DNA from 3 places in the Ruegeria sp. CK1 genome. Region 3 is predicted to be linked to each of the others. Evidence: riboswitches for the same ligand, from Rfam matches in the RefSeq annotation. Region 3 holds a riboswitch; each other region holds the start of a gene.

Region 1 (3,271 bases), on a different contig from region 3:
TCCGGAAGGAAGCAGCCACAACGAGCCCCGCTTGGGTCGATGTCCAACCTCTCACTTATTTCCCGAAATGATATGCGCCAACGTGCGACCTTATTCAGTCGATCAACCGTTGCCAGACGGCTGCGCTGCGGCGGGCAAACGCACCGATGTGCCCAATCTCGGACAGACCAAACTCAGAAGGTGATAGAAGGTGGCGTCGCGCTTTAGGCCCATACAGGTCAGCCAGCCTCCAAACCACTTTCGGCGGCACAACGCTGTCGTCCGCGAAAGCGAAAAGATCGACCGGTGTCCCCGACTGCGCCCACCGTGCTTCGGGCAGCGTAACGCCGATTTCGGGAAAATAGTTGCGCGGCGTAATGCACCAGCTGCGCCATTGCCAATAGACGCTGGCGGGTAAATCCGCCCCAAACCCCAAAGCCTTACCCGGCAAATAGCCCAATGCCTTTGCGGCCAGAGGCGCGTGACCGTACCAAAAAAACAAAGCCGCTGCTCGGTATGGCCAAGGGTGCTCTAACACCGTCGCTGGGCCCGAACAAACACAAATCATCCGGTCAATCTGCTCAATATCAGGCTGGATCGGCCCGAGCATACCTCCGACTGAATGGCCTATGCTCCACTGCTGGGCGTTGGGAAAGCGTCGCCTCATTTCCGTTCGGGCCGCGGGCATGTCGATCAGGGCCCAATCCGCCATTGTGGCCCGCGACGCCCTCAAAGATCCGCTCAGAGAATGGCCCACATCTCGATAATCGTAGGTCAGGCAGGCCATGCGATGCTCGGCAGCCAGCCAGCGGGCGAAATGCTGATAGTATTCTCGCGGCACACCAGTCGCGCCGTGGATCACCACGGCGGTCCCAACATCGACCACCGGCATATACAATCGGGCCGACAACTGCGTCGTACCGGAAGGAAAGAGAAAATCCTCGGTTAATACGGCCTGCGCAGAATCCAGCATCTTGCCCTCGATCTGAACTGTTTAGTTCACCTATCAATCCGCATGGTTTGCCGCCGCAAGTCAATCCTGTTTCAAGTTGACCGCACGTCCACTTCCCGCTCGAATTGGCTGCTTGACTCAGACCTGTTGAACCCGCTAGCGATTACGTGATGGTTCTCGACCCCGATCCTAGGGGCGGGATGAAAAGGGAACACGGTGCGGTTCTGCCCGGAAAACCGGAACGGACCAAGGCCGCGACTGCCCCCGCAACTGTAAGCGGTGAGCAATGCCGAAACACCACTGGCCGCAAGGCTGGGAAGGTCGGCAAAGCGACGACCCGCAAGTCAGGAGACCTGCCATCGAACTAAAACCGAAACTCGGGCGGGGTGTCCGGGCAGGTTGTCAGCACGCTGTGACGCCTGTTCCACGTCCCCCGACCAATGCGCGGAGGGCGCAATATGATCTGGAAGACAAAGACACACCAATTCACAGCAACTGTGTGTCAGAAGACCGGCAAGACTTGCCCGGCTCTGGCCCAAATGGCCCGTGCAGTCGTACAGGCCGTAGAGACCGCTGTTCCTGCAACCACTCCAGAATTCGAATTCGACGGCAGCAGTGAGTTGGGCTATTGCGCGCAGGGTTGCACCGCACGGTTCCGGGCGCAAAAGGATCAAATTCGGGTCTTTTGCGGCACCAACGACGATACTTCGATAGAAACGCTCGACGATTATGCGGACATGCTTTTCGGCCTCGACTTAGTTATGCGCCCCGCTGGTACTTTGGCCAACCCACCCTGCGCCATGCTTGAGGTTTCAACACTCGCACCACGGCAAGCAAAGGACGTCGATCGGCGGGTGGCTCTCTAGCTGGGTTGCTGAGGGCGCGCGGCCCAGTCTAACTGACCGGTGGTTTCTACAGCACAGGGCCGCACCGCACGAAGGCGTTGTAGCGCTGCGGTGGGATGTTCGCCGTGTTCGACCATGAGGCGAAGGACGATCATCCCCGACCGGCCGCAGCCACCACGACAATGCGCCAGCACCCGGCCACCGCGAGCCAGAATGTCCGCTGCTGTTGCGCTGACCTCGGTCCAAGCCGCGTTAATCGCAGGGGACGGAGCGCTGAAATCTTCAATCGGCAAATGCACCCACTCGATCCCTTCAGTACGAAGGTCGCTCCCAAGATTACTTGCACCAACTTGCAACATCTCAAGATCGGTGGTCAGCGAAATTACCAAATCCGGCTGCCATTTGCGAAGTGCATCCATATCGCCATCATATTTTCCACTGCCGCCTGGCAATGGCGACAACGCGACAATGCCATTCCCGACCTGTACAGAATTTATTGCGAACTGACTCAAAATTGGGCCTCCTCCGCAGGTATTAAAACCGGCATTTTGACTTGCAAACCAAAATTCGCCCTCGGCGGCTGTGGACGTGGGGCGCAGGGGTCTCTACGCTGCATTCTTGAACCGAATCCGACAGAGCAGACATGAACGACACGCCCAGCCCCGCCTATCAGGTTCTTGCCCGCAAATACCGCCCTGAAACCTTTGCCGACCTCGTCGGTCAGGATGCTATGGTGCGCACGCTGAAAAACGCGTTCGAGGCGGACCGTATCGCGCAGGCTTTTATAATGACGGGCATCCGCGGCACGGGCAAAACAACCACTGCTAGGATCATTGCCAAGGGGATGAACTGCATTGGCCTTGACGGCAAGGGCGGTCCAACCACTGAACCTTGTGGTCAGTGCGAGCATTGCGTCGCGATCATGGAAGGCCGCCATGTCGACGTGATGGAAATGGACGCCGCCAGTCGGACCGGCGTCAATGATATCCGCGAGATCATCGACAGCGTTCGCTATCGCGCTGCAAGCGCGCGCTACAAGATCTATATCATCGATGAAGTTCACATGCTCTCGACCAGCGCCTTCAACGCGCTGCTCAAAACGCTCGAGGAACCGCCAGAGCATGTGAAGTTCATCTTTGCGACGACAGAAATCCGCAAAGTGCCTGTGACTGTGCTTTCCCGCTGCCAGCGGTTCGATCTGAGGCGGATCGAGCCCGAAGACATGATCGGCCTGCTTAATAAGATCGCTGCGGCCGAAAATGCTCAGATCGCGGATGACGCGCTAGCATTGATCACCCGTGCAGCGGAAGGATCGGCTCGGGATGCGACCTCGCTGTTGGACCAAGCAATCTCACACGGGGCTGGGGAAACCAGCGCGGATCAGGTGCGCGCGATGCTGGGCCTTGCGGATCGCGGTCGAGTTCTGGACCTGATGGACATGATCCTGCGCGGAGACGCAGCGGGTGCGTTGACCGAGTTGGGTGGGCAATATGCC
Region 2 (3,271 bases), on a different contig from region 3:
GGCAGGATTCGCTCGAACGTTTCGCGGTCACATCCGGCAAAGATTGAGATATTGCCGGTCGCCGCCCTGTGGCACCCGCCAGATACAGGACAATCAACGGCAGCCCCTCCGCGTTCAATCACCAGCGCACCGAGGCGTTTGGCCTCAGCCTCGTCCGTCGTGGACATCTCCATCCAGATTTTGCCCGGCGCAACTTCGGGCAGCATTTGTTGCATAACCGCGTCTGAAGCAGCAGGTGATGGAAGACATGTGATCACCGCGTCACAATCTCTCATCATCTGAGCTGGGTTTTCCGCCGCTGTGGCACCTTTGGCGACGAACTCAGCAACCAGGTCGGGGTTTAAGTCATGAACTGTCAGATCTATTCCGTTGCGCAGAAGTGAGCCTGACAATTTGCCGCCGACGTTTCCCAATCCGATAAAACCGACTTTCATCTTTTCCTCCTGACGGTCGCATTCATGTTGAGTATCCGCGTTGTCTAGTGTGAAATAAAATGAATAATATGGTTCGTTATGGTCAAAATAATTTGGTGATTAATGGACCGTCTTCCCAACCCCGCATGGCTCCGCAGCTTTGAATCTGCTGCACGGCATCTGAACTTTACAACGGCGGCGCGGGAAATTGGCCTGACGCAAACAGCAGTTTCTTTGCATATACGCTCGCTTGAAGCCGAACTGGGACAAAAACTGTTCACCCGGAACGCCCGACGTTTGGAGTTGACCGAGTTGGGGCAGTCCTATTCGTTAACGGTTCGGCGTGCGCTAAGTGACATTGCGCTTTCGACAAACAGCCTGTTTGGCCCCGCGTCACGTCAAACCCTGACAATCCGCGCGGCGATTTCTACTGCAACTTACTGGTTGGCCGCAGAACTGCCGGACTTTACCCAAAAACACCCGGATATACCGGTGCGTTTGGTCTCACACATCTGGAATGACAACGTAGCGCCCAGCGACGTAGACGTGGAAATCCGGCTTGGCTACGGCGACTGGCCAGAAGTGCGCTCTGAGAAGCTGACCGAGGAAAAGCTGGTTCCAGTGCACCGAGTTGGACGCAGTACTTCGACTCTGAGCAACCTGCAGAAAGGGCCTTTGATTCATATACTTGGATACGAAGATAATTGGGCGCAGTATTTTGAGGCCAACAACTTCACGCCACCAGATCAACCGCCCCAGCATTCGGTGGATACGACGGTCGCCGCGCTACAGCTTGTCATGGCCGGAGCAGGCTACGCGACGATACTGGAACGTTTTGCGCGAAATGCAATCAGGCAAGGTGCACCGATTGATATAGCAGGCCCAGCGATTCCATTTGCCCAGTCGCATTATTTGATCAGCGCACAAGGGACTGCCCAGCCGACAGCAGCGGCGGGACTGTTTTGCGCATGGCTGCGGGATCGGCTGACCATGGATGCCGCAGTTTGACACAAGCGGGTCGCTTTCTGACCTGAGCGAATTCAACCCGCGCCTCGCGCTTGACAACCCCCCTGCCCGTGCCGCATGTCCATTTCGTTGGTGTCCACTTAAGGTGGATGAAAAGGGAATGCGTCAACGGGTTTTCCGCCAAACGCAGCCGCCCCCGCGACCGTGACCGGAGAGGGTGCCCAATGCCACTGGCCGATTAGGCCGGGAAGGCGGGACATCTGCCAGGGCTAACGCCCCGACATCCGCAAGCCGGGAGACCTGCCAGCGCCCGAAGTTGAAACCGGACGGGGTGTTCCGGTGTCGGGTCCATGTGCAGACGTGGCCCGCATGAAACCCCGTCCCCCGAAAAGAGGATTTGGGGGGATGAGAGACATGACCGAGACCGCACCCGTCGAGTTGCTGGTCTGCACCACTTGCCGCCGTGGCTTGCCAATCGAAAATGACGAACAACGGCCCGGCACGTTGTTACACAAAGCGCTGGAAGATGCAGGGTTGCCGGATGGTATCCAGCTTAAACCTGTCGAGTGCCTGTCAAACTGCGATCAGGGCTGTTCCATCGTACTGCGCGGCGGCCCCGAACGCTGGACTTTCGTTTATGAGAACCTGAACGAGGTTGATCATGTCGAGGTCATCGTCGACGGCGCGACCAAATATTTGGCCACCGAAGATGGGCTGGTGAAGTGGCGCGAACGCCCTGAACATTTCCGCAAAAACTGCGCCTCGCGCATCCCCCCGATTGGAGCCTGAGATCATGTCGAACCTTGAAAAACTCCCCGTCACTGTGATCACCGGCTTTTTGGGCTCGGGCAAGACAACGCTGGTCAAGCACCTGATGCAGAACCCGCAGGGCAAGCGTTTGGCCGTTGTCGTCAACGAATTTGGCGACGTAGGTGTGGATGGCGATATCCTGAAATCCTGTGCCATCCCGGATTGTCCGGCGGAAAACATCATGGAGCTGGCAAATGGCTGCATCTGCTGCACCGTCGCCGATGATTTCATCCCGACAATCGAGGCGCTGATGGCGCTTGAGCCGCGTCCGGATCATATCCTGATCGAAACTTCGGGCCTCGCCCTGCCCAAGCCCCTGCTGAAAGCATTCGACTGGCCGGATATCCGGTCCAAGATCACCGTGGATGGTGTGATCGCTCTGGCCGATGCCGAGGCTGTGGCCGCCGGTCGCTTCGCTCCGAATGTCGAAGCCGTGGATGCCCAGCGACTAGCCGATGACTCGATCGACCACGAGACGCCCTTGTCCGAAGTGTTCGAGGATCAGATCTCCTGCGCCGACATCATCCTGCTGACCAAGCCCGATCTGGCTGGTCCGGAAGGGGTTGCAAAGGCCAAAGAGATCATTGCAGCCGAGGCCCCGCGCCCCCTGCCCGTCGTCGAAGTCGCCGAAGGTGCCGTGGACGTACGCGTTGTTCTGGGTCTGGAAGCAGCAGCCGAAGATGACATGGACGCCCGCCCGTCGCATCACGACGGGCACCATGATCACGAGCATGACGATTTCGAAAGCATCATCGTCGAGCTGCCGGAACAGACCGATCCGGCCCTACTGGTCGCCAATATCGAACGTCTGGCCAACGAATTGAACATCCTGCGCGTCAAAGGTTATGCCGCCGTTCAGGGCAAGCCGATGCGTCTGTTGGTGCAGGCCGTAGGCGCGCGCGTGCGTCACCAGTACGACCGTCCGTGGGAACCCGGCGAAGAACGCCGTTCGCGTCTGGTTGTTATCGCCGAGCATGACGATATCAAAGAGGCCGCGATCCGCGATATCCTCGTCGGTGTCGCCGAGGCCGCCGAGTAAACCATGCACGTCGTCTTCCGCGAAAGCCACGGGTTAGAGGAAA
Region 3 (3,271 bases):
CGGCCAAGAAACCTTTTTGTTTTCAGCATCTATTGCGGACAACATCCGGCTTGGAAGGGAAGGGGCCTCGCGCCAGGATGTAATCGAAGCAGCAAAAGCTGCCAATGCTTACGATTTCATAATGAATTTGGAAGACGGTTTTGACACATATGTAGGTGAAAATGGGGCGTTCCTGTCCGGTGGGCAAAAGCAGCGCCTGGCCATTGCCCGAGCCTTGTTGCGAGATAGCCCTATTTTGTTACTGGACGAGCCGACTAGTGCCTTGGACTCTAAATCTGAAAAACTTGTGCAAGAAGCCTTGCAAAGGCTGACCGCAAACCGGACGACCATTATTGTAGCGCACCGCCTATCCACAATCCTTCACGCTGACCAAATCGTGGTGATTGAGGCTGGGCAAATTGTAGAAAAAGGAAGCGCCAGAGAGTTGCTGAAAAATGACGGTGCTTTCCGCGCGTTGTACGACCATCAGTATTCCAATGCTGTTGAGTCTGGCTAAACACATTCCAGTCAAGAAAATACGCTGCTGGGTCTAGCTCAATATGCGGCGAGAACGCTATCTTCCTTAATACAACAATAGGCAATCCGCTGTGGGTTCTTGATTGCAGAAATGAATATTGACGCTTCGATCATCATTCCGACGTATAATAGCTGGGACAAACTGCAGTCCTGTCTAGATTGCCTTGCGGGTCAGACTCTTGGTCCAGAGAAATTTGAAATCATTGTTGTGAACAATGCTTCTTCTGACTGTATTCCCAAAGATTTCCGGCTTCCTTCAAATGCGCGGGTTATCACAGAGGGCAAGCCAGGCTCTTATGCCGCGCGTAACAAGGGAATAGCTGCTGCGAAAGCCGATTTGTTGTTCTTCACGGACTCAGATTGTCTGCCCGTCCCGGGATACATTGAAAGCGGTCTGCGTATCGCACATCAACACCCAGACATTGGCCGCTTTGGGGGCGACGTTCAACTTATTCCAAATGGCTCCGAATGGAGTTCTGTGGAGCTGTACGATTACCACCTTGGACTTGCGCAGCAAAAATGGGTTGAGAGAGGCCGCGCGGTCACTGCCAACCTTATAGTGCGCCGATACATGTTTGACCGTATCGGTCTATTTAATGGCGATGTGTTGTCGGGCGGTGATATGGAATGGAACGACCGGGCGACTGCGGCTGGGGAACCGATTGTGTTTGCCGCCGATGCGATAGTTCAACACCCTGCCCGCAGTAGCTTGAAGGAATTTGCGACAAAAGTGCGCCGTATTGAGGGGGCAAGAATTCGCCGAAATGCCCGACGCGGGATATTAAACTATGTACCGCCAATTCAGAAGTTGATCCCTTCCTTTCGAACTTTCGCAAGTTTGCGAAAAAAGCCCGAACTCAACTTCCAGCAAGCTCTAGGTATTTGGCGCATACAATACTTGCTGCGGCTAGTTATGATCTCGGAAACAGTTCGGCTACTTTGGTTTCGGCAGTCAGATATCAGGAAATAGCAAAAGACGTCAGCAAATTCATGGTGCCTTTGCTATTGGCCCCGTGGGTTTGGCGCGTCATTTATCGCAGGCTTAGGTCCAAACTCACTATGTCTGTTTTGGATTTGAAATTGTCGCAACCTTCTCAGCGCATTTGGGTTTCGGAAATATCCTGACCACGTGAGGTGCTGCTGTTTGATTCTCAGACAGTGGAGAATTGGGAAGCCGGTGAAATTCCGGCACTGCCCCCGCAACGGTAACGAAGGTCAGATTCGGCAATCAACCACTGGGACGAGGATCCCGGGAAGGTGCTGAACTCAGGCGCAAGCCCCTTCGAAGTCCGGAAACCAGCCTCATGGATACGTCAAACCGCGGGTGGCGGTGGGGGCATGTGTTTCGGAGGCGGTCCTCGCGCGCCTGCGGACGGCTCCTGCTTGTCATCTGCCCAAGCAACGCCGCGGGGCGCGGCAGGAGAGCTAGAAGTGAGCAATATCCAAACCCTTTTGGCCCGCAGAACGCCGGGCTACGCACTGGAACAAGCCTTTTATACCGATTCAGAGGTTTTTCAGGCCGATCTTGAAACCATTCATTATCGCGATTGGCTGTTTGCGATTCCGGCGTGTGAATTGGTCAAGTCCGGTGATTATGTGACGCATACTATAGGTGCCTATCGCGTGATTATTGTACGTGGTGCAGACAACCAAATCCGTGCGTTTCACAATACTTGTCGTCATCGCGGCTCGATTATCTGCAAGGCCGCCAAGGGCCATGCACCTAAGCTTGTGTGCCCGTATCATCAGTGGACCTATGAGTTGGACGGTTCTCTGCTGTGGGCACGCGACATGGGTCCGGATTTTGAACCAAAACAACATGGGTTGAAGCCGGTTCACTGCCGGGAACTGGCAGGACTTGTCTATATTTGTCTGGCGGACACTGCCCCGGATTTTGATACTTTCGCTGACACTGCCCGGCCCTATCTTGAACCGCACGACCTGGTGAATGCCAAAGTGGCCTTTGAAAGCTCGATCATCGAGAACGGCAACTGGAAGCTGGTCTGGGAAAACAATCGCGAATGTTATCACTGTGGCGGCAATCATCCGGCGCTGTGCCGCACGTTCCCGGACGATCCCGCTGTAACCGGTATAGAGGGCGGTGAAACCCCACCTCGCATGCAAGCCCATTTTGATCGGTGCGAGGCCGCGGGATTACCTTCGCAGTTCTATTTGCATGGTGATGGGCAATACCGTTTTGCCCGGATGCCTCTGAACGAGGGTGCTGAAAGCTACACGATGGACGGCAAGTCCGCCGTGCGTCGTTGGTTGGGTCGATCGCCGTTTGCTGATGCCGGGTCGTTGTTGAAGTTTCACTATCCGACCACGTGGAACCACTTTCTTGCAGATCATTCGATCATGTTCCGTGTCACCCCAATCAGCCCAACAGAAACCGAAGTTACGACGAAATGGTTGGTTCACAAGGATGCCGTCGAGGGCGTCGACTACGATCTTAAACGACTGACCGAAGTCTGGATGGCAACCAATGACGAAGATCGTCAGGTCGTTGAAGACAATCAGCAAGGCATTAACAGTCCGGCATATGAGCCTGGTCCCTATTCGACCACGCAGGAATCGGGTGTGCTGCAGTTTGTCGACTGGTACTGCAGCAAACTGGCTAATCATTTGGCACCCGACGCGATGGCAGCGGAGTGATCACAATGAAAGATGTCAGCGTGCCAGCAACTGTCTGGCAAGACAGTGAAACACTGGAATGTGTCTCGGTGGTTCCCGAGATGCCAAATACTGCAAGCTT

Evidence for each region. Region 3 has a riboswitch for cobalamin ahead of ACR0L3_RS09460 (aromatic ring-hydroxylating oxygenase subunit alpha). Riboswitches for the same ligand answer to the same signal wherever they lie in the genome.
Region 1: it holds a riboswitch for cobalamin, as region 3 does, so the genes downstream of both, ACR0L3_RS19705 (hypothetical protein) here and ACR0L3_RS09460 (aromatic ring-hydroxylating oxygenase subunit alpha) in region 3, are expected to answer to the same signal.
Region 2: it holds a riboswitch for cobalamin, as region 3 does, so the genes downstream of both, ACR0L3_RS09070 (DUF1636 family protein) here and ACR0L3_RS09460 (aromatic ring-hydroxylating oxygenase subunit alpha) in region 3, are expected to answer to the same signal.

The regions. Positions count from the first base shown of each region.
Region 1 is NZ_JBQFPX010000013.1:49,787-53,057, forward strand. Features, by position in the region: RNA gene ffs (signal recognition particle sRNA small type) at 1-57, shown strand, start outside; gene ACR0L3_RS19700 (alpha/beta hydrolase family protein) at 95-952, opposite strand; cobalamin riboswitch at 1,086-1,306, shown strand; gene ACR0L3_RS19705 (hypothetical protein) at 1,390-1,797, shown strand; gene ACR0L3_RS19710 (protein-tyrosine phosphatase family protein) at 1,794-2,288, opposite strand; gene ACR0L3_RS19715 (DNA polymerase III subunit gamma/tau) at 2,420-3,271, shown strand, end outside.
Region 2 is NZ_JBQFPX010000002.1:503,379-506,649, forward strand. Features, by position in the region: gene ACR0L3_RS09060 (NAD(P)-dependent oxidoreductase) at 1-434, opposite strand, end outside; gene ACR0L3_RS09065 (LysR substrate-binding domain-containing protein) at 537-1,421, shown strand; cobalamin riboswitch at 1,493-1,701, shown strand; gene ACR0L3_RS09070 (DUF1636 family protein) at 1,794-2,168, shown strand; gene cobW (cobalamin biosynthesis protein CobW) at 2,173-3,228, shown strand; gene cobN (cobaltochelatase subunit CobN) at 3,232-3,271, shown strand, end outside.
Region 3 is NZ_JBQFPX010000003.1:18,494-21,764, reverse strand. Features, by position in the region: gene ACR0L3_RS09470 (ABC transporter ATP-binding protein) at 1-496, shown strand, start outside; gene ACR0L3_RS09465 (glycosyltransferase family 2 protein) at 608-1,486, shown strand; cobalamin riboswitch at 1,632-1,835, shown strand; gene ACR0L3_RS09460 (aromatic ring-hydroxylating oxygenase subunit alpha) at 1,948-3,171, shown strand; gene ACR0L3_RS09455 (FAD-binding oxidoreductase) at 3,177-3,271, shown strand, end outside.